3 regions of the Nocardioides sp. P4_G4 genome follow, and region 1 is predicted to be linked to each of the others. Evidence: predicted binding sites of a transcription regulator. Region 1 holds the regulator's gene; each other region holds the start of a gene.
The links. Region 1 encodes LexA, which represses DNA repair genes until DNA is damaged. Its sites were predicted from a motif close to TCGAACANNTGTTCGA; they were not measured.

Region 2: recA (recombinase RecA) is a predicted target of LexA. The motif match lies at 2,250-2,265, and genes of this name have one in related genera.
Region 3: AC1DQF_RS00300 (DUF222 domain-containing protein) is a predicted target of LexA. The motif match lies at 7,642-7,657, and genes of this name have one in related genera.

What each region holds. Positions count from the first base shown of each region.
Region 1 is NZ_JBFUKA010000076.1:224-4,788, reverse strand. It holds gene AC1DQF_RS16660 (ATP-dependent DNA helicase) at 1-471, shown strand, start outside; gene AC1DQF_RS16655 (phosphatase PAP2 family protein) at 493-1,311, opposite strand; gene lexA (transcriptional repressor LexA) at 1,402-2,127, opposite strand; gene AC1DQF_RS16645 (LysM peptidoglycan-binding domain-containing protein) at 2,432-2,809, shown strand; gene AC1DQF_RS16640 (hypothetical protein) at 3,016-3,573, opposite strand; gene AC1DQF_RS16635 (DUF6318 family protein) at 3,903-4,508, opposite strand.
Region 2 is NZ_JBFUKA010000051.1:14,803-19,837, reverse strand. It holds gene AC1DQF_RS13210 (DinB family protein) at 1-127, shown strand, start outside; gene AC1DQF_RS13205 (class I SAM-dependent methyltransferase) at 124-735, shown strand; gene AC1DQF_RS13200 (DUF3046 domain-containing protein) at 732-926, shown strand; gene AC1DQF_RS13195 (MFS transporter) at 923-2,221, shown strand; gene recA (recombinase RecA) at 2,401-3,450, shown strand; gene AC1DQF_RS13185 (regulatory protein RecX) at 3,638-4,153, shown strand; gene AC1DQF_RS13180 (PPK2 family polyphosphate kinase) at 4,183-5,035, shown strand, end outside.
Region 3 is NZ_JBFUKA010000001.1:49,027-65,317, forward strand. It holds gene glnA (type I glutamate--ammonia ligase) at 1-328, opposite strand, end outside; gene AC1DQF_RS00250 (hypothetical protein) at 522-1,295, shown strand; gene AC1DQF_RS00255 (RDD family protein) at 1,320-1,727, shown strand; gene AC1DQF_RS00260 (hypothetical protein) at 1,828-1,953, shown strand; gene AC1DQF_RS00265 (DUF4191 domain-containing protein) at 1,956-2,660, opposite strand; gene lipA (lipoyl synthase) at 2,720-3,664, opposite strand; gene AC1DQF_RS00275 (hypothetical protein) at 3,720-4,712, opposite strand; gene AC1DQF_RS00280 (ABC transporter ATP-binding protein) at 4,709-5,677, opposite strand; gene AC1DQF_RS00285 (nitroreductase/quinone reductase family protein) at 5,837-6,283, shown strand; gene lipB (lipoyl(octanoyl) transferase LipB) at 6,267-6,989, opposite strand; gene AC1DQF_RS00295 (hypothetical protein) at 7,075-7,572, shown strand; gene AC1DQF_RS00300 (DUF222 domain-containing protein) at 7,725-8,300, shown strand; gene AC1DQF_RS00305 (HNH endonuclease signature motif containing protein) at 8,333-8,959, shown strand; gene AC1DQF_RS00310 (hypothetical protein) at 9,188-9,442, opposite strand; gene AC1DQF_RS00315 (ABC transporter substrate-binding protein) at 9,581-10,414, opposite strand; gene AC1DQF_RS00320 (GTP-binding protein) at 10,416-11,012, opposite strand; gene AC1DQF_RS00325 (DUF742 domain-containing protein) at 10,993-11,367, opposite strand; gene AC1DQF_RS00330 (roadblock/LC7 domain-containing protein) at 11,379-11,804, opposite strand; gene AC1DQF_RS00335 (sensor histidine kinase) at 11,825-15,865, opposite strand; gene AC1DQF_RS00340 (winged helix-turn-helix domain-containing protein) at 16,050-16,291, opposite strand, start outside.

The DNA.
Region 1 (4,565 bases):
GAGCACGTGCGGGAGAAGCTGCCGCACCTGACCACCCTGGCCCAGGGCGACGCGCAGCTCCCCGAGCTGGCCAAGCAGTTCGTCGAGGACCCGCACACCATCCTGTTCGGCACCCTGTCCCTGTGGCAGGGCCTCGACGTGCCGGGCGACACCTGCCAGCTCGTCCTCATCGACAGGATCCCCTTCCCTCGCCCCGACGACCCGCTGATGTCGGCACGGCAGCGGGCGGCCGACAAGGCGGGCGGCAACGGCTTCATGCAGGTCGCCGCGACGCACGCCGCGCTGCTGATGGCCCAGGGGGCGGGCCGGCTGATCCGGACCACCACTGACCGTGGGGTCGTCGCGGTGCTGGACCCACGCCTGGCCACCGCCCGCTACGGCGGGTTCCTCAAGGCCTCGCTGCCGCCCATGTGGACCACCACGGACCCCGCGCTCGTCCGCAAGGCGCTCGCGCGGCTCGCCGCCGGCTGAGGGCTGCGCGGCCGCTCGCCGTCACCGGGAGCGGTGGGTCAGCCACATTCCAGGCCACGTCCGGGTGGCTCGCGCACCGCCCTCGGGCGGGTCGACCACCGCCGACGGGCCGATCGTCTGCCAGGCGATCAGGACGATCGCCCACCCGGCCACGACGTCGAGGATCCAGTGGTTGCCGGTACCCACCACGACGACGGCGGTGAGGATCGCGTGCGTCCAGGCGAGCGCGGCGACCCAGCGGCGGCGTACGACGTGACTCACCGCGAGCGCCACCCACAGCGCCCACCCGGCGTGCATGCTCGGGAACGCGGCGAGCTGGTTGGTCAGCCAGCCCAGGCCCTGGGGAGCGGAGGCCTCGCCACCCCACCAGCCGGCCGCCGAGTGCACGGCCAGCAGGTCGGTCCACCCGGCGAGCATCCGTGGCGGCGCGGTGGGCATGGCGAGGTAGGCGACGAGGGCCGCGGCCGTGCTGCCCACCAGGGCGAGCCGGGCGGCTCCGTAGACGTCCCGGTGCCGCAGGAAGAGCCAGACCACGACGACGAGGGTGAGCACGTAGTYGGCGCCGGCGTAGTAGAAGGATGCGGCCACGCCCACCACGTCGTGCCTGACGAACCAGCCGTTGAGGCCGCCCTCGATGTCGAGGTGCAGGGTGCGCTCGACGTCGAAGATGCGCAAGGCGCGGGTGAGGGCCGGCGCCAGGGTGTCGTCGGCGAGCACCCTGCTCAGGGCGTAGCCGACGTAGACCAGGGCCAGGACGCCCAGCTCGCGCAGTCCGTCACGAGGAAGTGCCGCCTTGGCGGTCGTCGACCTGGTTGCGGTGGGCGCGGCGAGAGAAGTCACCCGTCAAGTGAACGTCGCCCGGCGCCATATTGCATCGGGAATTTCCCGGTCCTTCCCCCGACCTGGGTATCCGGGGGAGCCCGGAGGGGGTCACATGCGGCGCAGGACCGCCGTGACCTTGCCGAGGATGGTGGCGTGGGTGCCGTCGATCGGCTCGTAGGCGTCGTTGTGGGGGAGCAGCCACACGTGGCCGTCCTTGCGCTGGAACGTCTTGACCGTCGCCTCGCCGTCGATCATCGCGGCCACGATGTCGCCGTTGGCCGCGGTCTGCTCCTGGCGGATCACCACGTAGTCGCCACTGCAGATCGCCGCGTCGATCATCGAGTCACCGGAGACCTCGAGCAGGAACAGAYTGCCTTCGCCGACCAGCGACCTGGGGAGCGGGAAGACCTCCTGGATCTGCTCCTCGGCCAGGATCGGTCCGCCGGCCGCGATGCGACCGACCATCGGGACGTACGTCGCCGGGGGAGCGGTGTTGCCGATGTCGGTCTCGTCGATGCTCGACTCGTCAGCGCTGGAGATCGAGCGACGGGCGGCCATGACCTCGGGGAGGAAGACCTCGATGGCACGCGGCCGGTTGGGGTCGCGCTTGAGGAAGCCCTTTTCCTCCAGCACCTTGAGCTGGTGGGCGACGCTCGAGGAGCTGGTGAGCCCGACCGCGGCGCCGATCTCGCGCATGCTGGGCGGGTAGCCCCGGGTCTCGATGGCCTCCTTGATCGTGGCCAGGACGCGCTGCTGACGCGGGGTGAGTCCGGTCGCGTCCGGCGGCCCGTCGGGCATCTCGACGACCTTGCCGCTGCGGTCCTTGCTGGCCATGTGCTTCCTCCTGCTGCGTGGGCTGCTGCTGGGCCCTCTCATTGCGTGGCTCAACCGTAGTCCTGTCGCGCACGTGACTTCAAACATTTGTTCGAACCGCGTGTCGGGTTGGCGGGTCGTCGTGCCGCTCGAACAAATGTTCGTCCAACCCCTTGCATCGTTCGAACACACGCTCTACTCTCGAACACGTGCTCGATCGAACGCCTGAGCGATTCACCCGATTGTCGGTGGCTCCCTCTAGACACAGCCCCAGACAGAACCGATCGACACCACCTACCGGCTGACTCTTCCCCTGGAGGCCACCATGAGCACCGCCACCCTCTCTCCCGCCTTTACCCCGACCCGCACCGCGCGCACCGGCCAGACGGCCCGCCCCGCGCGGTCGTCCGTGCGGTTGACGCGCCGAGGTCGACTCGTCGTCCTCGCTGCCGCCCTGGCCTTCGCCCTGTTCGCGGGCTTCTTCCTCAGCTCGGTCGCCGTCGGCACCGACGAGGCCGGCCAGGCGCCCGCCACCGAGATCGTCATGGTCGAGCCCGGGCAGAGCCTGTGGAGCATCGCCTCCGAGCTCACCGACAGTGGCGACGTCCGCACCACCATGCGCGAGATCGAGCGGCTCAACGCCCTCGACACCGTCGCCATCTCCGCGGGGCAGAAGCTCCGCGTGCCGGTCAGCAACGACTGACCTTCTAGTTTTCCGCCAGCCGACTCGACCCCGGCTGGCGGGACCGGGGAAGACAAGGGGCGGGCCCATCGGGTCCGCTCCTTGCGGCATTTCAGGGTCGTTGTCGCAGTGCGATGCGGTGCGGTGCGAGCTGAGTCACCCGGTGACGCAACTCCCAGCGGGGACCCAGGTGGTCCGCGATGTGCGCTCGGGGGTCGGAGGGAAACTCAGCGGACGAGCTGTGGCGTGGCCTCGAGAACGGCGACATCGACGGGTGCGCCGGTGATCGCCACGGTGCCGTCCACGGGGCGCCAGTCGGGCTGGCCGACGACCTTGAACTGTGCCGACCAGGTGGTGTCGACGCTGAGCTGTAGGCCCGTGGACGGCTTGGCGTAGGTGTGGGTGATGAGCTCGGCCAAGTTGGCGCCCTCGGTCCAGGCTTTGCCGGGAGTGCTTGTCGTCTGGCTGGTGCCGTCGCCGTGCTGCCAGATGAACTGGCTGGGCCAGACCTCGAGCAGGACGTCGATGTTGACGCGGTCGAGGTGCACCGGGATCTGGTGGCGCTCCGCGCTGGTGGAGAGGATCGTCGGGAGGTTCACCAAGGTCTCGCCGCCCGGAGGCTGGACGTTGATCGTGGACTCGGGGAGGGCGACCTTCTCGAAGGCCTTGAGCACTTCCGCCGGGATGTCGACGGTCGCGGTTGGAGTCGTGGTCGCCGTGGGCGGCGGGTCTTGCGGGCACTGGTCGTAGGTGCCGAGGGTGGCGCCCGTGACGGCTTCGATCATGGTCCATGTGATCGGAACAGATCCATCGGAGCATCGATTGGGGGTCACACAACCCACACCGCTGTATGTATCGCAGGACAGATCGCCTTGCTTCCATATGACGCTCGGAGTCTCGGCGGTGCTATCCCCGATGCTCGTTGAAATGTCTGACGTGCCCGATCCCTGGCTCTGCATTGAGTCGTTGTTCGCTGCCCCTGCAAGTTCGAGGGCGCCGAGGTCGTCGTTGGGAGATGCCGTCACAGTTGGGCTCGGGGTCTCGGTCGCGAATGCGGCTCCGGGTGTTCCCAGCGTGAGCAGGACCGTGGCCCATGTCGCAGCCAATCTGCGGCTCATGCCGCGGCCCAGTTCGCGATGTGCCAGCCGTCCTGACCGCGAACCACCTCGTAGCGCAGGGTGCCAGACCCCGCATCGTAAGTGCGATCAAGATTGCCGGCGCCCGTCACGACCTGCGCAGTGTGCTCGGTGATAACAGTCAGGTAGTAGATGGATGTGTCGTCATCTACCCGTCGGCGACCCGTTGCCTGTGCTGATCGCACCGTGTAGTTGCCACCAGAGCTCTCCCCTCCGCGTTCGTAGATTGCGTCCACAAACTCCACGGCACCGTTGCAAGCCCTGCAGGTCCGCAATCCGAGGTCACCAAGACCCGATGTGTCACCGGTGGCCTGGGCGTAGTTGACGTAGTCGTAGTAGTGCTCCACGAACGCGGCAGCCGCCTCCTTCCCATCCCCCTCAGCCTCAGGCGGAAGCGTCGGCTCCGCCGGCCCCGTGTCCGTCTCCACCGCCGAGGGCGACGACGTGGGATCCGGCATCTGCGGCGTCGGCCCGTCCTCCGAGCACCCCGCGAGCAGGAGTGGCAGGACGCACGCGGCCGCGAGCGATCGGCGTACACGACCAGAATTCATGAAGACCTTCTTTCCCGAGAGCACCGGATCCATGCCCGAGCACGGCCGGCGAATCCAAAACTAGGGGAGTCGCGCCCGGAGATCGACCCT
Region 2 (5,035 bases), on a different contig from region 1:
CGTCACGGACGAGCAGGCCGGTCGGCGCGGGACCCGGTCCAACGGCAGTGAGTTCACCGTCGAGACGCTGGGCGTCTACCACCTCCACGACGTGCTGCACCACGAGCACGACGTGCGCACGCCATGATCGATCCGGTCGACGCCACCGTTCGGGCGTACGGCGAGCACGCGGCCGCGTATCGCGACGCCACCGCGGCGCTCGGCGACGAGACGCGTGCATCGGTCGCGGCCTTCGCAGCGCGCCTCGACCCCGCCGCACACGTGCTCGAGATCGGGAGCGGCGGTGGTCGTGACGCCCTCGCGCTGGAGGTGGCCGGGCTGCGCGTCGACCGGACCGACATCACCGCCGGCTTCGTCAGGCTGCTGCGGGAGGCCGGCCACGAGGCGAGGGTCCTCGACCCCCTGCACGACGACCTCGGCTCGTCCGGGACCTACGACGGGGTGTGGGCCAACGCCTGCCTGCTCCACGTCGACCGCGCTGACCTCCCGACGGTGCTCGGGAGGCTGGCCCGGGTGACCAGGGCCTCGGGTGTCCTGTACCTGTCGGTCAAGGAGGGCGACGGGGAAGCCTGGTCCGTGCACGGGAGCATCGAGGCGCCGCGACGGTTCGTCCACTGGCGCGAGGACCCGCTCCGCGGGGCACTCGTGGAGACCGGGTGGCAGGTCGAGACGCTGCGCCGACGCTCGGGCCGGGACGGCGAGCAGTGGCTGGAATCGCTGGCGATCCGCGCATGAGGCACACCGAGTTCTGGGCCCGTCTCGACCACGCGCTCGGGAAGGCGTCGTCGCGCTCCTGGGCGGAGCTCTTCGTCATCGGCGACCTCGGCGGTCGCACGGTCGTCGAAGCGCTGGATGCCGGCGTACCGCCCAAGCTGGTGTGGGCCGCGGTGTGGCACGTCCTCGAGCTGCCGGACTTCGAGCGGTGAGCACGCCGACCGATCCGGTCCCGGACGGGCACGCGGCCGTCCAGGCGCGCACCGTGCGGGTGCTGGTCGTCTCCCAGGCGGTGGGCGCCGTGGGGGTCACCATCGGGGTGGCGACCGCGTCCCTGCTGGCGCGCGACATCTCGGGATCGGAGGCCCAGGCGGGCCTCGCCCAGACCTTCCAGGTGCTCGGCACCGCGCTCGCGGCCTACGTGCTCGCGCGGCTGATGGGCCGCCGTGGACGCCGCGTCGGTCTGGTCACCGGCTACCTCGCGGGCGCCAGCGGCGCTGCCCTGTGCGTGGCGGCCGGGGTGCTTGACTCGATGGCCGTGCTGCTCACCGGGGCGGTCCTGCTGGGCGCGACCACGGCGGTCAACAACGGCTCGCGGTACGCCGCCACCGACCTGGCGCCGGAGGAGACCCGCGGACGTGCGCTCTCGGTGGTCGTGTGGGCGACCACGATCGGCGCCGTCGCGGGACCCAACCTCACCGGTGTCGGTGCCGGCCTGGCGCGACGTGTCGGGATCCCCGAGCTGACCGGCGGGTTCGCCATCGGCGCAGTGGTGCTGGTGCTCGCCGCCACGTGGGTCGCCGTGCTGCTGCGGCCCGACCCGCTCCTGCTCGCCCAGTCCGTCGCCGGTGCGACGGCACAGGCCCGGATTGGTCGGTCGTGGTCGCGCTTCACCGAGGCGGTCGGCGCCCAGCCGGCGCTCGGCGCGGCGATCGCCGGCATGGCGTGCGCGCACGCGGCGATGGTCACGGTGATGATCATGACCCCGCTGCACATGCAGCACGGGGGTGCGCAGCTGCAGGTGATCGGGTTCGTGATCTCCGTGCACGTCCTGGGGATGTTCGCCTTCTCGCCGCTCGTCGGACTCGCCGCCGACCGCCTCGGCCGACCGGTCGTGCTGCGAAGCGGGGGAGTGGTGCTGCTCGCGTCCCTGGTGCTGTGCGGGCTGGCTCCGGAGGGCTCGTCGTGGCAGATCTTCGGCGGCCTGTTCCTGCTCGGCCTCGGGTGGTCGTGCGCGACGGTCGCGGCCTCGACGATCATCGCCGACCTGACCCCGGTGTCGGCGCGCACCGACGTGCAGGGCACGGCCGACATGGCGATGTCGCTGACCGCCGCCGGCGGTGGTGCCCTGGCCGGGCTGATCGTGGGTTCGCTCGGCTACCCGGTGCTGGCGATGTTCGCCGGCGTCCTTGCCCTGGCGGTCCTGGGGGCAGGGGTGGTCGCGGGCGCGATGACCGGAGCGGACCGCCCGTCCGCGGTGACGTCGCCGCACGACCCGACACGCTAGTCGCGACACGCGGCACCACGTGCACCACTCGAACAGCTGTTCGGGCTAGATTGTGTCCACAGGTACGACGAACGGCGAGGTTCTCCACAGCGTTCGACAGTGCTGATCAGGCATTGTCGGTGGCTCGTCCTAGCGTCGCAGACGTACCTGACTACCCGACGGACACAAAGGACACGCACATGGCTGGTGGAGACCGCGAGAAGGCACTGGATGCCGCACTCGCCAACATCGAGAAGTCGTTCGGCAAGGGCTCGGTCATGCGACTGGGCGACGACAGCCGCGCTCCGCTGGAGGTGATCCCGACCGGCGCCATCGCACTCGACGTGGCCCTGGGCCTCGGGGGCCTGCCCCGCGGCCGTGTGGTGGAGATCTACGGTCCCGAGTCCTCGGGAAAGACGACGGTCGCCCTGCACGCGGTGGCCAGCGCCCAGGCGGCCGGCGGCATCGTCGCCTTCATCGACGCCGAGCACGCGCTCGACCCCGACTACGCCAAGGCGCTCGGTGTCGACACCGACGCCCTGCTGGTCTCGCAGCCCGACTCCGGTGAGCAGGCGCTCGAGATCGCCGACATGCTCGTCCGCTCCGGCGCCCTGTCCCTCATCGTCATCGACTCGGTGGCCGCGCTCGTGCCGCGTGCCGAGATCGAGGGCGAGATGGGTGACAGCCACGTGGGCCTCCAGGCGCGACTCATGAGCCAGGCACTGCGCAAGATGACCGGTGCCCTCAACAACTCCGGCACGACGGCCATCTTCATCAACCAGCTCCGCGAGAAGATCGGCGTCATGTTCGGCTCGCCCGAGACGACCACCGGTGGCCGCGCGCTCAAGTTCTACTCCTCGGTGCGCCTCGACGTGCGTCGCATCGAGACCCTCAAGGACGGCCAGGACATGGTGGGCAACCGCACCCGCGTCAAGGTCGTCAAGAACAAGGTCGCCCCGCCGTTCAAGCAGGCCGAGTTCGACATCATGTACGGCAAGGGCATCAGCCGCGAGGGTGGCCTCATCGACGTGGGGGTCGAGGCCGGCCTGGTCCGCAAGTCCGGCGCTTGGTACACCTACGAGGGCGACCAGCTCGGCCAGGGCAAGGAGAACGCCCGCACCTTCCTCAAGGACAACCCTGACCTGGCCAACGAGCTGGAGAAGAAGATCCTCGAGAAGCTCGGGGTCGGACCGCAGGTCGACGCTCCGTCCGACCTTTCCGACGAGCCCATCGGCGTGGATGACTTCTGAGCGGGCCCCTCGGTCGGGTGAGTCCAGGCCGATGCCGACGTGGGCGGGTGACGTCCACGACGGTGTCGAGGCCTGGACAAGGTCGGCGCGAGAGTCCGCGCCCACCCCGGGTCCTCGGTCGACGCCGAGGTCTCGGTCGGCCCGTGGCTCTCGCTCCACCCGCCCGGCGCCCGAGCTCCCGGCATCGGTGCCCGAGTCGGTCCGCGCCGACCCGGAGCCGGATCACGAGTCGGTGGGCCGCAAGATCCTGCTCGACGCGCTGACGGGCCAGGCCCGCTCGCGCAAGGAGCTGGCCGACAAGCTGGCCAAGAAGGAAGTGCCGGCCGACCTGGCGGCCGCCCTGCTCGACCGGTTCGAGGAGGTGGGCCTGGTCGACGACGAGGCCTTCGCGCGTGCGTGGATCGCCTCCCGTCAGCCGGGCAAGGGACTCGCACGCCGCGCCCTCGCCCAGGAGCTGCGCCGCAAGGGCATCGACGACGAGGTGGCCCGCGACGCGCTCGACGAGATCGACCCCGACGACGAGGAGTCCGCGGCCCGGGGCCTGGTCCGCAAGAAGATGCGCACCATGCGTGGCCTCGAGCGCGACAAGGCGACGCGGCGGCTGGTGGGGATGCTGGCCCGCAAGGGATACCCGCCGGGCATGGCGTTCGCCGTGGTCAAGGACGAGCTCGGCGCTGACGACGTCGACCTCGACTCGCCCTAGCCGCCCACGGGTTGGGACATACTGCAGCGATGGGCAAGAAGAAGAAGCAGACAGCCGGTCCCACCGGGGAGGCCGTACGGCCCCTCCTGCGCCTCCCGCAGGGGCCGGTCGACCTGGCCGACATCGACCCCCGCGCCACCCCCGGCTTCGACGGGGACAAGGTGGCCGGCAAGGCGGCGCTGCCCGCGGTGGGCGAGCCACTCGCCGACCTGCAGGAGCGGCTCTACGCCCAGGGCAAGTCCGACGGTCATCACCGCGTGCTGCTCGTCCTGCAAGGCATGGACACCTCTGGCAAGGGCGGGGTGCTGCGGCACTCGGTCGGCCTCATCGACCCGCAGGGTGTGCGGATCACCTCCTTCAAGGCGCCCAACGCCGAGGAGCGGCGCCACGACTTCCTGTGGCGCGTGCGGCGCGCGGTGCCCGAGGCCGGCATGGTGGGCGTCTTCGACCGCTCCCACTACGAGGACGTCCTCATCGCCCGGGTGCGTGAGCTGACGACCCGGTCGGCGATCACCCGTCGCTACGACGCGATCAACCGCTTCGAGGCCGAGCTCGCCGACCGCGGGGTCACCGTCCTCAAGTGCATGCTGCACATCTCCGCCGAGGAGCAGAAGGGGCGCCTCCTCGCCCGGCTCGACGACCCGACCAAGCACTGGAAGTTCAACCCCGGGGACATCGACGAGCGCTCGCAGTGGCGCGCCTACCAGGACGCCTACGAGATCGCCCTGGAGCGCTGCAACACCCCCGAGGCGCCGTGGTACGTCGTGCCCAGCGACCGCAAGTGGTACCGCAACTGGGCGATCGCCACCATGCTGCACGAGGCCCTCGAGGAGCTCGCCCCGGTCTGGCCGCCGGCGGACTTCGACGTCACGGGCGAGCGTC
Region 3 (16,291 bases), on a different contig from region 1:
TGTTGCGAGGGTCGCGCGAGTAGGCCTCGCCGGTGATCGGGTCGTGGATGAAGAAGTTGACGACCAGCGTCTTCGAGACGCGGAAGGGGTCGATGTAGGCCGTGGTCACGTCCGGGAAGAGGGACATGTCGGACTCGTGGATCGCCTGGAACCCACGGATCGAGGAGCCGTCGAAGGCAAGGCCGTCGTCGAAGACCGACTGGTCGAACGAGGACACGGGCACAGTGAAGTGCTGCATCACACCGGGCAGGTCACAGAAGCGGACGTCGACCATCTCGACGCCCTCGTCCTTGATGTACTTGAGCAGCTCGTCGCTGTTGCTGAACATGCGTCCTCCTGGGCGGCGACCGGACGGACGCGCACCGAAGTGTGTGGAACCGACGTGGAGTACGGCGCACCGTTGCACCGGATGCCCGTGAACCTACGCACGGGCCGTTTCTCGACCGTATCTCGTTTGTTTCGGCGATGTAACAGATGTCCCGGCCACCGGGCCGTTCCGCGGACCCTCCTAGGGTCGTGCCATGGCTCTCCCGATCCGTCCTGCCCGTACGCCGTCCCTCCTGGCCGCCGCTCTCGCGACCTGCGCGCTGGGGCTGAGCGCCTGCAGCGATGGCGGAATCGCAGGGACGGGCGGCGGTGACGCCGCGGCGTACGACACGACGACGCTGATGCCCGCTGTCAGCGAGGCGGTCGCGGGCGAGGAGTCGGCCCACGTCACCCTCGGCACGCAGGAGTCGGCCGACGACATCGAGGCCGACGTCAGCTGGGGCGAGGACCCCGCCCTGGTGGCCGTGACCGGTGACCAGACCGGAGCCGGGCTCGAGGTGCGCCGCGTGGACGGCCGGGTGTACGTCGGCGGCGCGGCCGCGAAGGACCGGTGGCGCTACCTCGAGGAGGACGACCCGCGCCTGCAGGGCGCCGACGGCTTCGACGCCGGCGTGGTGCCGATCCTGCTCGCCATCGACGTACCGGCCGAGATGGCGGCCCTCGAGGCCGGGGTCACCGCCGTCGGTGAGGGGACCGCCGACGAGGTGGCGGGGGAGGAGGCGACCCGCTACGACCTCACCCTGGACACGAAGGCCTGGCTGGCCGAGCTGCCCCAGGAGTCCATCTACCGGGTCATGGACGTGCCGGCCGAGCTCGACGCGAAGCTGTGGATCGATGACGACGCCCGCCCGGTGCAGCTGGCCTATCAGGTGGGCGCCGACGCCGCCCGGTCGGCGCTGGTCGGCTGGAGCGCCTGGGGCGAGCCCGTGGAGGTCGAGGCGCCGGAGGGTGCGAAGCCCGTCCGCTGAGGCGTGCCACCTAGGCTGGGATGCGTGAACGACACCGCCACCACCGCCGTCGAGGCGGCCTCCTGGCGCCGGCGCATCGTCGCCCTCGTCATCGACTGGTTCGCCTGCACGCTCGTGGTGGTCGCCTTCATCGGGCCTCGTGCCTGGAGTGACGACCCGCTGTCGGGCTTCTACGTGCTGGGGGTCTTCGTCGCCGAGTCGGCGCTCTTCACTGCGGTCGCCGGGGGCTCGTTCGGCAAGCTGGCGACCCGGATCCGGGTCGTGCGCAACGACGGGTCGTACGGGCCGGTGTCGTTGCTGCGCTGCGTGCTGCGCCAGGTGCTGGTGGGTCTCGTGGTCCCGCCGCTGATCTTCCGTCCCGACGGTCGTGGCCTGCACGACATGGCGGCCGGTTCGCGCACCGCCCGGTTGGCGGACCTCCGCGCGATCTGAGGTAGCCGGAGCCCGCGGCCGGGGCGTTGTCCCGATGTGCGCATGGGTGCCTCAGGGCGAGAGTCGGGTATACGAGCAACACCCACCCGAGGAGCCCCTCATGTACAACACCTACGTCATCCAGACCGTCGCCCGCCAGCAGGTCGATGAGCGCGTCACCGACGCTGCTCGGGCCCGCCGGGCGCGCTTGTCACGCCGCACGAGGGAGGACGAGGGACGCCGGTAGGGTCAACGGCCGCGCTGCTGGCCGCGGTTGCCCTTCATCGAGGTGGGCACCGGGCCCTTGGGCAGCGGGATGGCGCCGCGCTGGGCGTCGATCGCCTTGAGGCGGTTGAGCACGTCGGTCATCTCGCCGGGCTTGAGGTCCTTGCCGAGCTTGGAGACGTGGCGGACCAGCTTGTCGAGCGGGACCTGGCCCTCGCCGTTGCCGCACACGACCTCGTGGATCGGCGTGTCAGGGAGCACGCGCTCGTGCTTGCGGCGCTCGGTGGCCATCAGGGTGCGCAGGCGCTGCGGGTTGCCCTCACCGACGAGCACGATGCCGGGCGGACCGACGACGCGGTGCACGACGTCCTGCTGGCGGTTGAAGCCGACCACCGGGTCGGTCTTCCAGCCACGGCGCAGCATGGTGAGCGCCGAGGCGGCGGCACCGACCTGGCCCTCCATCTGTCCGTACGCCGCCTTCTGCGCCCGGCGTCCGAAGACCACGAGGGCGAGGAGGAGGCCGACCAGGAACGCGCCGACGATCGCGAGCACCAGCGCGAGGGTGCCGTCGCCGGGCAGGAACCAGATGACGGCGAAGCCGATGGCCGCGCCGAGGACGAAGGCGCCGAGGATCCACAACCCGATGGTGCGGTCGGTCTTCTTCGCCATCCGGTACGTCTGGATGAACTGCTGCCGCCTCGAGGTGGGCGGAGTGGCGGCGGTCGACATGCGGGCCCTTTGCTACGTGCGGAGTCTGGCGTGCGGGAGCTGGTGACAGGTGGAGAGGTTCAGGCGGTGACGCTGGCGGTGTCGCGCGCGTCCATGGCCTGACGGTACAGCCGACCGGCCCGGTAGGACGAACGCACCAGCGGACCCGACATGACCCCGGAGAAGCCGATCTCGTCCGCCTCGTCCTTGAGCTCGACGAACTCCTCGGGCTTGACCCAGCGCTCGACGGGGTGGTGCCGGGGCGAGGGGCGGAGGTACTGGGTGATGGTGATGAGCTCGCAGCCGGCCTCGTGCAGGTCGCGCAGCGCCTGGCTGACCTCCTCGCGCGTCTCGCCCATGCCGAGGATCAGGTTGGACTTGGTCACCAGGCCGAAGTCGCGGGCCTGGGTGATGACGTCGAGGGAACGGTCGTAGCGGAAGGCCGGACGGATGCGCTTGAAGATGCGCGGCACGGTCTCGACGTTGTGCGCGAGCACCTCGGGACGCGACTCGAAGACCTCGCGGAGCAGGTCGGGCTTGCCGTTGAAGTCGGGGATGAGGTTCTCGACCCCGGTGCCGGGGTTGACCTCGTGGATGGCGCGCACGGTCTCGGCGTAAAGCCACGCACCGCCGTCCTCGAGGTCGTCGCGGGCGACGCCGGTGATGGTGGCGTACTTGAGCTGCATCTTCTGCACCGACTCGGCGACGCGGCGCGGCTCGTCGCGGTCGAGTGGTTGCGGCTTGCCGGTGTCGATCTGGCAGAAGTCGCAACGACGGGTGCACTGGTCGCCACCGATGAGGAAGGTCGCCTCGCGGTCCTCCCAGCACTCGAAGATGTTGGGGCAGGCCGCCTCCTGGCACACCGTGTGCAGGCCCTCGGACTTCACGAGATTGGTGAGCGCGGTGTACTCCGGACCCATCCGCGCCCGGGTCTTGATCCATTCCGGCTTGCGCTCGATGGGCGTCTCGGCGTTGCGGATCTCCAGGCGGAGGAGCTTGCGTCCTTCGGGTGCCGGTGCAGTCACGCCGTCACTGTACGCCGCGCCCGGAGGCCGCCCAATTCGGCCTGGGGGAGCCGATTCACGGGATGTCACGGCGGGTGAAGGAGCCCAGCGCGGCCGCCACCACGAGCAACAACCCGGACAGGAGGTAGGCCGCCGCCGCTCCGGCCGTGAGCACGCGCTCGCCGGTGCAGACCATGCCGGTCCCGTCGTCCACGCAGGTCTGCTCACCCGCGGTGTAGTACGTCGTCCCGTCGGTGATCCAGGCCGCCACGTTGAGGTGGGGCATCCACCGCTCTGGCGACTCGAAGGGCAGCACCGCGATGAGGAACGAGCCGGCGAGGACGACCGCGAAGAGGATCCCCAGCGTCGCGACGGTGCTGCGGAAGAGCATGGTCGTCGCCAGTCCGGCCAGTCCCGCTCCCGCGGCGAGGAGGGCGGCGCGCAGGACCTGCCAGCCGATCTCGCCGCCCACCCCGTCGGCCGTCGGGAGGTCCCGCGCGCGGGCGACCCCGGCGAGGCCGAGCCACCACACCGCGCCGACGACCAGCCCGAGCGCCACCCCGGCGACGACGACGGCGCCGGCCTTGGCGGCGTACACGCGCAGTCGTCGGGGCTCGAAGAGGAGCTGGTTGCTCATCGACCCGCTCGCCCAGTCGGCGCCCACGAAGGTCGCGCCGAGCAGCATCATCAGGCCGGCCACGACGATCGCGATGGCGGTGCCGCCGCCGTCGAGCTGGGCGCGCAGGTCCAGGGGCTCGCGGAACTGGCCCGACCACCACGAGGTGACGAGCGTGCGGCACTGCTCGGTCACGGCGGACGCGTCGGCGGGGACCTCGTCGGGCGGGAGGTACTGCTCCGGCTTGCGCTCGCACCGACGCAGCTCCTGGGCGAAGCCCGGCTGGGCCTGGGCCTGCTCGGTGGCCTGCTGGACCTCGGCGTCGGAGTAGGGACGCGAGTCCCACACCGTCCCCGCCCAGATGAGGGCCGGCACCACGAAGGCTGCGACCAGGAGCACCAGGCACGCGCGGCGCCAGCGCAGCCGGGTGAGCTCGACACCGAGGAGCCTCATGCGTGACCAGCCCCGTCCGTGGTCGTGGTCGGGACGCCGAGGGTGTCCTGGGACGTCAGCTCGAGGAACACCGTCTCGAGGTCGGGGCGCACGGACGTCAGCTCGGAGAGCCAGATCCCGGCCTCGCCGAGGGTGCGGGTGATGTCGGCGGCCGGGGCGTCGGTCTCCACCTGGAGCGATGTCCCCGCGTCGCCCGAGACGGCGTACGGACCGGCCTCGAGGGCGCGGCGGGCGGCGTCGGGGTCGTCGACGACGATCCGGTACGCCGTGCTGGCGCCGAGCAGGTCCTCGACCCGTCCGGAGGCGAGCAGGCGGCCGTTGCCGATGATCGTCGCGGAGGTGCAGACCTGCTGGACCTCGGCCAGGATGTGCGAGCTCAGGAGCACCGTGACACCGGCCTCGCCCAGGGTGCGGATCGTCTCGCGGATCTCCCGGATGCCGGCGGGGTCGAGGCCGTTGGTGGGTTCGTCGAGGATGAGCAGTTGCGGGTCCTTGAGCAGGGTGGCGGCGATCGCCAGGCGCTGCTTCATGCCCAGCGAGTAGGACCGGTAGCGGTCCCCGTCGCGCCCGGTCAGTCCCACGGTGTCGACGGCGGCGTCGACGCGGTCGGCGGCGATGCCCTTCGAGCGGGCCAGGATGGTCAGGTTCTGCCGACCGGTGAAGTGGGGGAGGAACTTCGGCATCTCCACGACGGCCCCGACCCGGTCGATCACATCGGGGAGTCCGGCCGGCACCGGGGTGCCGAACAGCGCCATGTCACCCCGGGTCGCCCGGGCCAGGCCCAGCAGCATCCGGATGGTGGTGGTCTTGCCCGACCCGTTGGGCCCGAGGAAGCCGTGCACCCCGCCGCGCGGGACCGCGAGGTCGAGGTCCTGCACCGCGACCCGTGTGCCCCGTCGTCCGGTGAACTCCTTGCGCAGTCCCCGGGTCTCGATGACCAGGTCTGCAGTGGCCGTGCTGGTCACGGCTCTCCCTCCCGGACGTCGACGACGACGTCCTCCCCGTGGAGGGCACTGTGGCAGCCGCCGGGGACAGCGGTACCGCGGCGCGCCGTCAGCGACCGGAGAGGCCGTTGACCGCCGCGGTGCAGGCGAGGACGCTGGAGTCCTGAGGAGGGACCGACGATGGGGAGCCTGCGGCACCGCTTCGTGAGGACCGGCAACGCGATCGGCGTCTGGCTGCACCGCGCGGCGGGAGGCCGCCTCGACAGCGGGGGCAAGGCGCGGGTGCTCATGGTGACCTCGCCGGGCCGACGCTCGGGGCTGCCCCGCTCCACGATGGTGCGCTTCCTCGAGCACGAGGATGCCTACGTGGTGTGGGGGACCGGCTCCGGCTCGCCCACCGAGCCCGACTGGTTCCGCAACCTGCGACAGGCCGAACGCTCGAGGATCGAGATCGGGACGCGAGGCCTCGACGTACTGCCGGAGATCCTCGTCGGACCCGAGCGGGACCGGGTGTGGCGCGACGTCGTGCTGGCAGAGGCGCCCGAGGTCGCGAAGTACGAGCGCAAGGCCGGGCGGGCGATCCCCGTGGCGCTCCTGAGACCGGTCGAGGTCAGCGACCCGGGGTGACCAGGGCGATGCGCGGGCCGTGGGCGGGCTCGGGGCGGGCCTCGTAGTCGGGCGTCGCGTCGTACGGCGCCCACGCGAGGTAGTCGGTGAGGTGCTCGCGCACGATCGGCAGGACGTCCTCGACGGACACGTCGCGACCGAGCTCCGTGCTCAGCGAGGTGACGCCTGCGTCGGCGATGCCGCAGGGGACGAAGCGGTCGTACCAGCCGAGGTCGACGTCGCAGTTGAGGGCGAAGCCGTGCATCGTCACGCCCCTGCTCACGCGGATGCCGAGCGCGGCGATCTTGCGCTCCGGGCCCTGATCGTCGGCGCGGAGCCAGACGCCGCTGCGGCCGGGTACCCGGGCGGTCGTGACGCCGAGGTCGCTGCACACGCGGATCAGCGCCTCCTCGACGCGGCGCACGTAGTCGACGACCTTGACGTGGTCGGGCAGCGGGACGATCGGGTAGCCGACGAGCTGCCCCGGTCCGTGGAAGGTGATCTTGCCGCCGCGGTCGACGTCGATGACGTCGGCGCCGCCGGGGTCGAGCGGGCGCTCGTGCGGGTCGGTGCGCTTGCCTGCCGTGAAGACGGGTGGGTGCTCGAGGAGGAGCACGGTCGGCTCCTGCTCACCGGCCACGACGCGGGCGTGGACCTCGCGCTGGAGCTCCCAGGCGGAGAGGTAGTCGACGGCCTCGGGTCCCAGCCCGGCGATGTCGAAGCGCATGGTCGTCAGCGTACGCCGCGCCGTCGCCGGTCCTGCCTGTGGATGAGCGCCGACGCCCTCGGTCGATCTGCGGCACCGTGGAGGGGTGGACCCGCGACGACTCCTCCCGATCCTGGTCGGACTCACCCTGCCCGTCGTGCTCGGCACCGGCGCGCTGGTCGCGCTGCGGCCGGACCCGAGCGGCGCGGAGGCGCGACCCGTGGTCGCGGCTCTCGACGGACCCCGCTCCGTCCTCGCGGACTGGGACGCCCGGCGGGCGCGCGCGTGGACCGCCGGCGACGTGGATGCGCTGCGTGACCTGTACGTCGAGGGGTCGCGCAGCGGGCGCGCCGACGTGCGGATGCTGACGTCGTACGTCGACCGCGGGCTGTCGGTGCGCGGCCTGGAGACCCAGGTGCTCGCCCTGTCGGTGGTGGAGGTCTCGACGGGAGTCGTCGACGTGCGCGTCACCGACCGGGTGCGTGGTGCGGAGGCGGTCGACGGGGGGACCGTGATCCCCCTTCCCGACGACCGACCCTCGACGCGCCGGGTGCGGCTGCGCCTGGTGGAGGGGGAGTGGCTCGTGGACGAGGTGGAGGAGTGAGTCGCCGACCGGGCGTTGCCGCGCGCCTCGAGCACGCCTCCCTGCACAGCCACATTCTGGGTATGTGAATCGCACACCTGTTCGATTAAACTAGGTCTACGCCGCCGCTCCCGCTCGTGGGACCGCGTGGCGGGTGATCAGTGGGGGATGGGATGACGAGCGGACACCTGGTCCAGGAGTGTGGCGAGGCGATCTCGGCCGCGCTGGACAAGGTCGGCCAGGTCGAGCTCCTCTACCTCGCGCCGACCGAGAAGGCCGCTGCGCTGGTGGAGCTGGCGCGGCTGGAGTCGCGGGTGGCGTCGATCCGGCTGCGGTTGATGGCGGTCGCCGACGACGTGGCCGAAGAGGCGGGTGACCGCGACGTGGCGGCGTGGTTCCAGCGGGCCGTGAGGGCCGATCGTGGCCGGGCACGTCGGGACCTGGCCCTCGCCCGGTCCCTGGAGCAGCGATGGGCTGTCCTGGCCGAGGGCCATGGGTCCGGTGAGGTGTCGACCGCGCAGGCCGACGTCATCGCCCGGGCCCTTGATGACCTCCCCGACGACACCCCGGCGGACGTCGTGAGAGATGCGGAGCGGGTGCTGGTCGAGCACGCCGCCACGTTCACCCCGAACGAGCTGCGGGTGCTGGGCGGTCGGATCCTCGACGTCGTGGCCCCGAGGTCGGCGACGAGCAGGAGCGCAAGCGCCTCGAGGACGAAGAACACAAGGCCCGCAAGACGACGTCGCTGACGACGCGTTCGCACGGTGACGGGACCACGACGATCCGGATCCGGGTSCCYGACGCCACGGCCGGCCGGTTGCTGACGTACCTGCATGCGTGGACCAACCCCCGCAAGGACGACGGTTCCGACGCCAGCGGGGGSGAGCAGAGCGCCGTGCCGTACGCGACCCGTCTCGGTCATGCGTTCTGTGCGCTGCTGGAGCACCTCGACCCGACGAAGCTCCCCCGCCACGGWGGGACYGCSACCKSGGTSGTSATCACCATGGACTTCGACRCCCTCGTCAGTGGGCTCGGGGTCGCGACCACCGACACCGGCCACCGCATCAGCGCCTCCGAAGCCCGGCGCCTGGTCTGCAACGCCGGCCTCATCCCGGCCGTCCTGGGTGGCAAGTCCGAGGTCCTCGACCTCGGAAGGTCGAAGCGGCTCTACGAGAACGGCCCGCGGCGGGCGATGGACCTTCGCGACAAGCACTGCCGTGCCGAGGGATGCGACATCCCCGCCGCCTGGTGCGAAGCACACCACCTCATCCCCTGGAGCAAGGGCGGCAAGACCGACCTCGCCGACGGCCTCCTCCTCTGCTCCCACCACCACCACCGCGCGCACGACGACAGATACCTCCACGACCGACTCCCCAACGGCGACCTGAGGTTCCACAGACGCAGATAGGAAGCGCACCAGCGTGATCGACCACCGCGCAGAGCCGCGGGCAACCACCTACGCGCGGAGGGATGGCTCCTCGAGGCACGCGATCCACTCGAGCACGTCCACGGACCCCTCGTCCTCATCGTCGAGGGAAAGGAGCGCCTGGACAGTGATCGCAGGAAGAGAGTCGCTGAGGTCGGAGTCGTGGCGTAGGCGTCCAGCACGCGATCCCAGTCGGGCGGCTCGACCGAATCATGAGGAACCACGCGACGTCGCAGATCCCCGGACCTGACCCGACGTCCTCCCGGTCCAGGAGGGCGACAGGTCATCCAGCTCCAGGACGGTCCCACCGTCCCGGGCCTCGGCCCGGAACACCGCCGGAACCCTCACGCCGACCGCGGGAGCGATCTCGGTGTAGAACCGCACCTCCCGCGTGAACATCTGCAGGCGGTCGGGGATGGACCCCGGGCGGGCCGGCTCCCGGGACTTGGTGAAGATGGCCGTCATGGCCACATCGTCACAGGTGCCAGCGAGATCCCGGGTGATGCACCCGGGTCATGCGTGCACCGAACGCGGCTGCACGGCGAGGAGATCAACCCGCGGGGCGGGAGCTCCTCGCCGTACAGCGCGACCGGCCGAGCAGTCTCAGGACTGCTTCTTGGTGCCGAACCACTCGGTGTACATCTTGTCGTAGCCGCCGCTCTCCTTGAGGTCGGCGATGACGGCGTTGACGACCCGCAGGAGGTCGACGTTTCCGTCCTTCTTGACCGCCATGCCGTACTGCTCACCGGTGTCGAACTCGGCGGCGATCTGGAAGGAGGGGTACTCCTTGATCGCCGAGCCTGCGACGGTGTTGTCGTACACGCCGGCGTCGACGGTGCCGCCGTTGAGGGCGCTGGACATCTCGCCGATGTCGTCGAAGGGGACGACCTGGGCGTTGCGCGGGGCATTGTCGGTGACGTAGAGCTCACCGGTCGTGCCGGCCTGTACGGCGATCCGGCCGCCGCGCAGGTCGTCCAGGTTGCGGATGCCGCTCGCGCCGGTGACGACGAGCGCCTGGGCGGCGTTGAAGAACGGGCTCGAGAAGTCGAGCACGCGGGCCCGGTCGCCGGTAATGGTCAGACCGGCCGCCGCGATGTCGCAGGCGTTCTCGTTGAGCAGCTGGCCCGACTGCACGGCGTCGAAGTCGTCGTTCTTGAAGTCCGGCTTCACGCCGAGCTCCTTCGCGACGGCCTTGGCCAGGTCGATCTCGAAGCCCACCGTCTCGCCGTTCCGCTCGAACTCGAACGGCTCGTAGGGCAGCGACGTGCAGACAGTCAGGTAGCCCGCCCGGATGACCTGCGGGTCCGGGTCGGTGCTGGCGGCCGAGCTGGTGCCGCCACACCCCGCGGCGGTGAGGACCACCGCGAGGAGGGCGATGCCAGGCGCCGTACGACGCGAGGAGCCGGACAGCCGCCGGACGCGAGACGTGATGGACATGTCAGTGGACTCCCACGGACAGCTGCGCGGTCAGCTTCTGCAGCGAGTACTCGGTGATGCGCAGGAGGGCAGTCTTGGCCGACTCACGATCACGCGCGTCGATCGCAATGATCGGCACCTCGGGGGGCAGTGCCAAGGCATTGGCGATCTCGTCGAGCGAGTACTGCTGGACGCCCTCGAACTGGTTGACCGCCACGATGAACGGCAGCCCCTTGTGCTCGAAGTAGTCCAGCGGCGAGAACGACTCGTCCAGGCGGGCGGTGTCGACCAGGACGATGGCCCCGATCGCGCCCAGGCACAGGTCGTCCCACATGAACCAGAAGCGGCGCTGGCCGGGCGTTCCGAAGAGGTAGAGGACGAGGTCCTCGGCGAGGGTGAGGCGTCCGAAGTCCATGGCCACGGTGGTCGTCGACTTGGCGGGTACCGCGGCGAGATCGTCGACACCCTCCGACTCGTTGGTGACGAGGGCCTCGGTACGCAGCGGCTGGATCTCGGAGACCGAGCCCACCAGCGTCGTCTTGCCCACGCCGAAACCACCGGCGATCACGATCTTCGTCGACGCCGCCTTGCGCGAGGCGCTAGTAGGTGCGAAGTCCACGGAGGGTCCTTTCGATGAGCTCAATTCGCTCGTCACGAGACGAGTCGTTGGTGATGGTGGCCTGCACACGGATGTGTCCGTGCTCGACCAGGTCGCTCAGCAGCACCCGGACCACGCCTATCGGCATGTGGACCAGAGCGGCTACCTCGGCGACTGAACGGGTGTCGCAGACCTCCAGGACCTTCAGCGCGGCTGCGCTGAGGGCGCCGGTGCCGTCCTCCTGCGTGCGGAGCGTGGCTTCCATCGGCAGGTCGACCGAAGCCTCGGTGCGACCTGACGTGATGGTGTACGGCCGGATGAAGCGAGGCTTGGGTGTCGCCTCGTCATCCGTGCCGTTGAGGTCAGGGGGTGCCACGGCAGGTCACGTCATCCAGTGGTGACGCGGGCCTCGGCCTGCACCATCCGGCCGACGCGCTCGACCAGCAGGGCCATCTCGTAGCCGACCTGGCCGATGTCGGCGGCTTCCTCGGTGAGGACGGTGAGGTTGGAGCCGTCACCGACGCTCATGAGCATCAGGTAGCCGTGCTCCATCTCGACGACGGTCTGGAGCACAGCTCCGCCGTCGAAGAGGCGGGCGGCACCGACGGCGAGGCTGGCGAGCCCGGAGGACACAGCGGCCACCTGCTCGGCGCGCTCGTCCGGGATGCTCTCGCTCATGGCCATGAGGAGCCCGTCGGCGGACACGAGGATGGCGTGGGCCGCGTCGGTGACTTCCTCGACAAAGCGCGACACGAGCCAGTCGAGGTTGCGCTCGTCGGGCTGCGCGTAGGCAGCAGAGTCGTATTCGGTCATGGGGACTACTTCCGTTCCTGCTAGTTGGTGCGGTCGGCGGTGGAGTGGTGAGACGTCTGGCGGCCGCGGCTCACGCCGGCCGCGTAGGCGGCGTAGCGGGAGCGGATGGCCTCGGGATCACGCGGCGCGACGGTCGTCGGCTTGGTGATGCCACCCGGCACGAGGAGCGTGCCGGGGCGACGGATCGGGAGCCCTGCGCCGGCGGCGGGGGCGTCCTTGGCGGACTCGGCGACCTGCTCGGCGCGCTGCCAGCCGGCCTCGACCTCGGTGGACTGCCAGCCGGAGCCTCCCTCGGAGCTGAGCCAGCTGGAGCGCAGCGTCCCGAAGATCGAGCCCTTGTCCTCGGTGTCCTGCTCGACCTGGACGTCGCCGTCCAGGGCCGAGCGGGAGCCCGCGGTGCGGTCGGCGGCGGGGGTGCGCAGCGGCTGCTGCGGACCGCCACCCGAGGCCTCGTAGCTGGCGCGGCGGGTGGCCGACGCCGGGCGGAAGCGGGTCAGGGACGACGCGCGTCCCACCTGCGGGCGGGCCGGCTGGGGCTCCGTGCGGGCGACGGGCGCCTCGACGGGGGCCGGAGCCTGCTCGCGACGCTCGGTCAGGGAGGTGACCTCCGCGGTCCGGTTGCCGAGGCCACCGTCACGGAAGGCACGGTTGGCGTCGTCCTGGTCGGCGAGGGTGCCGCCGCGCTGCCGGGTGGGCAGCGAGTCGAGGCCGCCGGACAGTCCACCGGTGGGACCGGCAGGAGCTGCCGGAGCGCCGGCGCCGGCCAGCGCGGCCGGGCTCGACGGGGCGGCGGGCGCCTCGATGGTCGACTCGCGGAACGGGCTGGTCGCTGCCTGCTGGTCCGACAGCGTGCCTCCACGCCGGCGGGTCGGCAGGCCGGTGAGGCCGGAGCCGAGACCGCTGCCGGCACCGTCGACCAGGGCGGCCGGGGTCTCGGGCACCTCGACCTCGGGGGCCTCGGGGGCCTCGACCTCGGGGGCCTGGGCTGCGGGCTCCTCGACGACCTTCACCTTCTCCTCGACCGGGGACTCGGCGGGCGCGGACGCCGCCGGGGCGGTGGGCTCGGAGTCACGGAAGGGACGGGTCGCGGCTTCCTGGTCGTTCAGGGTGCCGCCGCGCTGACGCGTGGGCAGGCCGCCACCCAGGGCAGCCGGGGCAGCCGGGGCAGCCGGGGCAGCCGGGGCAGCCGGGGCAGCCGGGGCAGCCGGGGCAGCATCGCGGAAGGGACTGGTCGCTGCCTGCTGGTCCGACAGCGTGCCTCCACGCTGGCGGGTCGGCAGGCCACCGGCCAGGCCGCCACCGAGAGCGGCGGGCGCGGCAGGCGCCTCGGGCTCCGGCTCGGACTGGTCCTGGTCGGCCTGCTCCTCCGGGAGCGGGTCGGTCAGCGGGTCGAAGAGCGGACCCGTGAGCAGGGTCGACACGGGCGCCATGGCGGCCGGGGACGGGAGCTCGGGCTGCGGGGCCGTCTCGGCGACCGGCTCCTCCTCGGCGGGCTCCTCGGCGGTCTCGACCTGAGCGGTCTCGACGTCGGTGGCGTCCTCGTCGTACGACGGGGCCTCGGCGACCGTGTCCTCGTCCGTGTCCTCGGCGACAGCCTCGGCGTCGGTCTCGTCGGCCGGGGAGTCGACCGCGGCAGAGTCGGTCGCCACCTCGTCGGTCGCCACCTCGCCGATGGCCAGCTCGTCGGTCGCGGGCTGCTCGGTCGTCGTGTCCTCGGCCGGGACGCCCTCGTGCAGCGAGGTCACCGACGCGATGGCGGCGGGCTCCTCGGCAGCGGTCGTCTCGTCGGTGCCGGACGGCGCCTCGGTCAGAGCGGCGCGGCGCGAGCGCAGCGGCATGGCGCCACGCTTGGCCTTCGGTGCGGCGGTGTTGAGTGCCGAGGGGGTGTTCGAGGTGACGTCGGCGCCGGTCGCCAGGCCACGCTGGGCCAGGGTGCCGCCCGGCTGGCGGGACGGCAGGCCGGTGCCGGCCTCGGTCGCCGGGACCGTCGCGCCCGGGGCCCGGGTCGGGAGGCCGGTCGCGGACTCGCGGTCAGCCATCGAGGATCCGGGCTGGCGGGTGGGCAGGCCGATGACGGTGGCCGATGCGGCCGGCTCGTCGGTCTCACCCTCGGCGGTGTCGACGTCGGGCTCGGACGACTCGTCGGCCACGATCTCGGGCACGAAGGGCGCCTGCTCGGGCTCGGCGCTCTCCTCGAGCGCGGGCTCGATCTCGGCGGGGGCCTCCGGCATGGGCGGTGCGCCGTCGCGCAGTGCCGACTCCGGCACGAACACGGTGGCGGTGATGCCGGACGCCGCGTTGGTGGCGAGGGCGACGTCGATGCCGTGGCGCTTCGCGAGCCGGCTGACCACGAACAGGCCCATGCGGCGGGCGGTGTCCGGGGTGACGTCGGCGCCCGACTCCAGGGTCTCGTTGATCTGGCGCAGCGACTCCTCGGGGATGCCGAGGCCGGAGTCGCTGACGCCGATCGTCAGGCCGCCCGGCGCGGGGGCCGTGGACAGCGTGACGAAGGTCGACGGCGAGGAGTAGGAGAGGGCGTTGTCGACGAGCTCGGTGAGCAGGTGGATCAGGTCACCGGCCGCGGCCTCGCCGATCCGGCTGTCGAGGGTCGAGTCGATCCGCACGCGCTGGTAGTCCTGCACACCGGCGGTCGCGGCCTGGGTGGCCTCCGTGACCGACAGGCTCTCCCAGCCGGCGGACCGGGCGGGGGCGTCGGCGAGGATCAGCAGCGAGTCCGACGTACGACGCATGCGGGACGCGAGGTGGTCGAGACGGAAGAGGCTCTCCAGTCGCTTGGGGTCCTCCTCGTCCTTCTCCAGCGCTTCGATGAGGTTCAGCTGCTGGTTGATGAGGGTCGTGTTGCGACGCGACAGCGTCACGAACATCTCGCCGACCTGGCTACGCAGCTGGGCCTCACCGGAGGCGAGCGTCACGGCCTGGCGGTGGAGGTCGTCCACGGCGCGGGCCAGCTGACCGATCTCCTCGTGCGTGTGGACGTCGATCGGCACGAACTCGGCCGGCTCGCCACCGGAGCGGATCCGGGCGACGGCGTCGGGCAGGTCCTCGTTGGCGACCTGGAGGGCGCCCTCACGGACCTTGCGGATCGGGCCGAGCAGCGACCGGGAGATGACGAGCGCGAGAGCTATGGCCGCGAGCAGGGCGCCGAGGGTGAGGGCGGCGTCGAAGAGGGCGCGCTCACGGGCGTTCGTCGCGGTGGTGGCGAGGCCCTGGTCGACCTCGAGGAGCAGGGTCTCGGACAGGTTGTCGTACTCGTCGTACGCGTCGGCGCCACCCAGCTCGGTGCTGGTGCCCGTGCGGACGGCGCGGGTGCGCTCGCCGTTGTTGGTGCGCAGGGTCCGCACCGCGCTCTCGGCGTCGTCGAGGGCACCGGCCAGTCGGTCGATGGCCGCGCTCTCGGCGCCGAGCTCGGAGTAGAGGGCCTGGGAGACGCTGCGGCTGCGGTCCGCGTCAGAACCGAGGGCCTGCTGCATGGCGAGGGAGAAGCGACCGCCGAGCGACTGGGCGAGGAGCTCGAGGCGGGGCTCGGGGGTGTTCTGGGCGCTGGTGATCGTGGTGATCAGCTTGGTCACACCGGACTGGAGCTGGCGCAGCTGCGCGATCCAGGTGTCGGGGCTCAGCGTGGCGGTGTTGTCGTCACGGATCGAGCGGCTCAGGTCCAGCAGGGTGGCGACCTGGAGACGCTGGTCGTACGTCAGCCCCGCGGTGTCGGCCGTCTGGGTGAGCTGCTCGGCCGCCGCCTTGATGTCCTCGACGGCCTCGTCGAGCTCGGTCTGGCTCGCACCGGTCGACGACTGGGCCGCGACCATGGCGCGCTCGGCGGACGTCAGGTAGTCCACGGCCGGACGCAGCACCGTCACCTGCTCGGCACTGGCGGACGCGTTCGACGACTCGTCGAGGTCCGACTTCACCCGCAGACCACCGAGGGTCGCGGCGAGAAGCAACGGGATCGCCAGGGCGAGCGCCACCTTGCGACTCAGTGGCCAGCCGGAAATGGCGAGCGTCGAGGCTCGTCCTTCGTCGGACGGGCGCTTGTTGCTCATCGTGCCCCCTACTTCGAGGTGTCAGTCGCCACCGTGGCGACCGGCCCCTCAACAGGGGGCGAGGACGAAGATAGGCAGTGACGGAGGCCCGTGTAGGCGTTTCACCAATACTGGGGCAGACAAGTTGAAAATCGCTCCGTGTGTCCGCTTCCCCTTGCCTCGCGAGTGGGGTACGGCGGGGTGGTCAGTGACCGCGGCCGGCGGCCGTGAGCTCCCAGATCCCGGGGCTCGGAGTGGTCATCAGGCCCTCCTTGACCAGCTGCTGGCGGGCCCGCCGGGCGGCGTACCTCCAGCGCAGCTCGCCCTCGGGCGTGAGCTGCCGGTCGCCCTCCAGGAGGTGCTCGTCGAGGCGCTCGCCCACGGCCTCGAGCACGTCGTCGGCGGGGAGCGGGCCGGCGGCCTCGTCGAGCACGGCCAGGATGACCG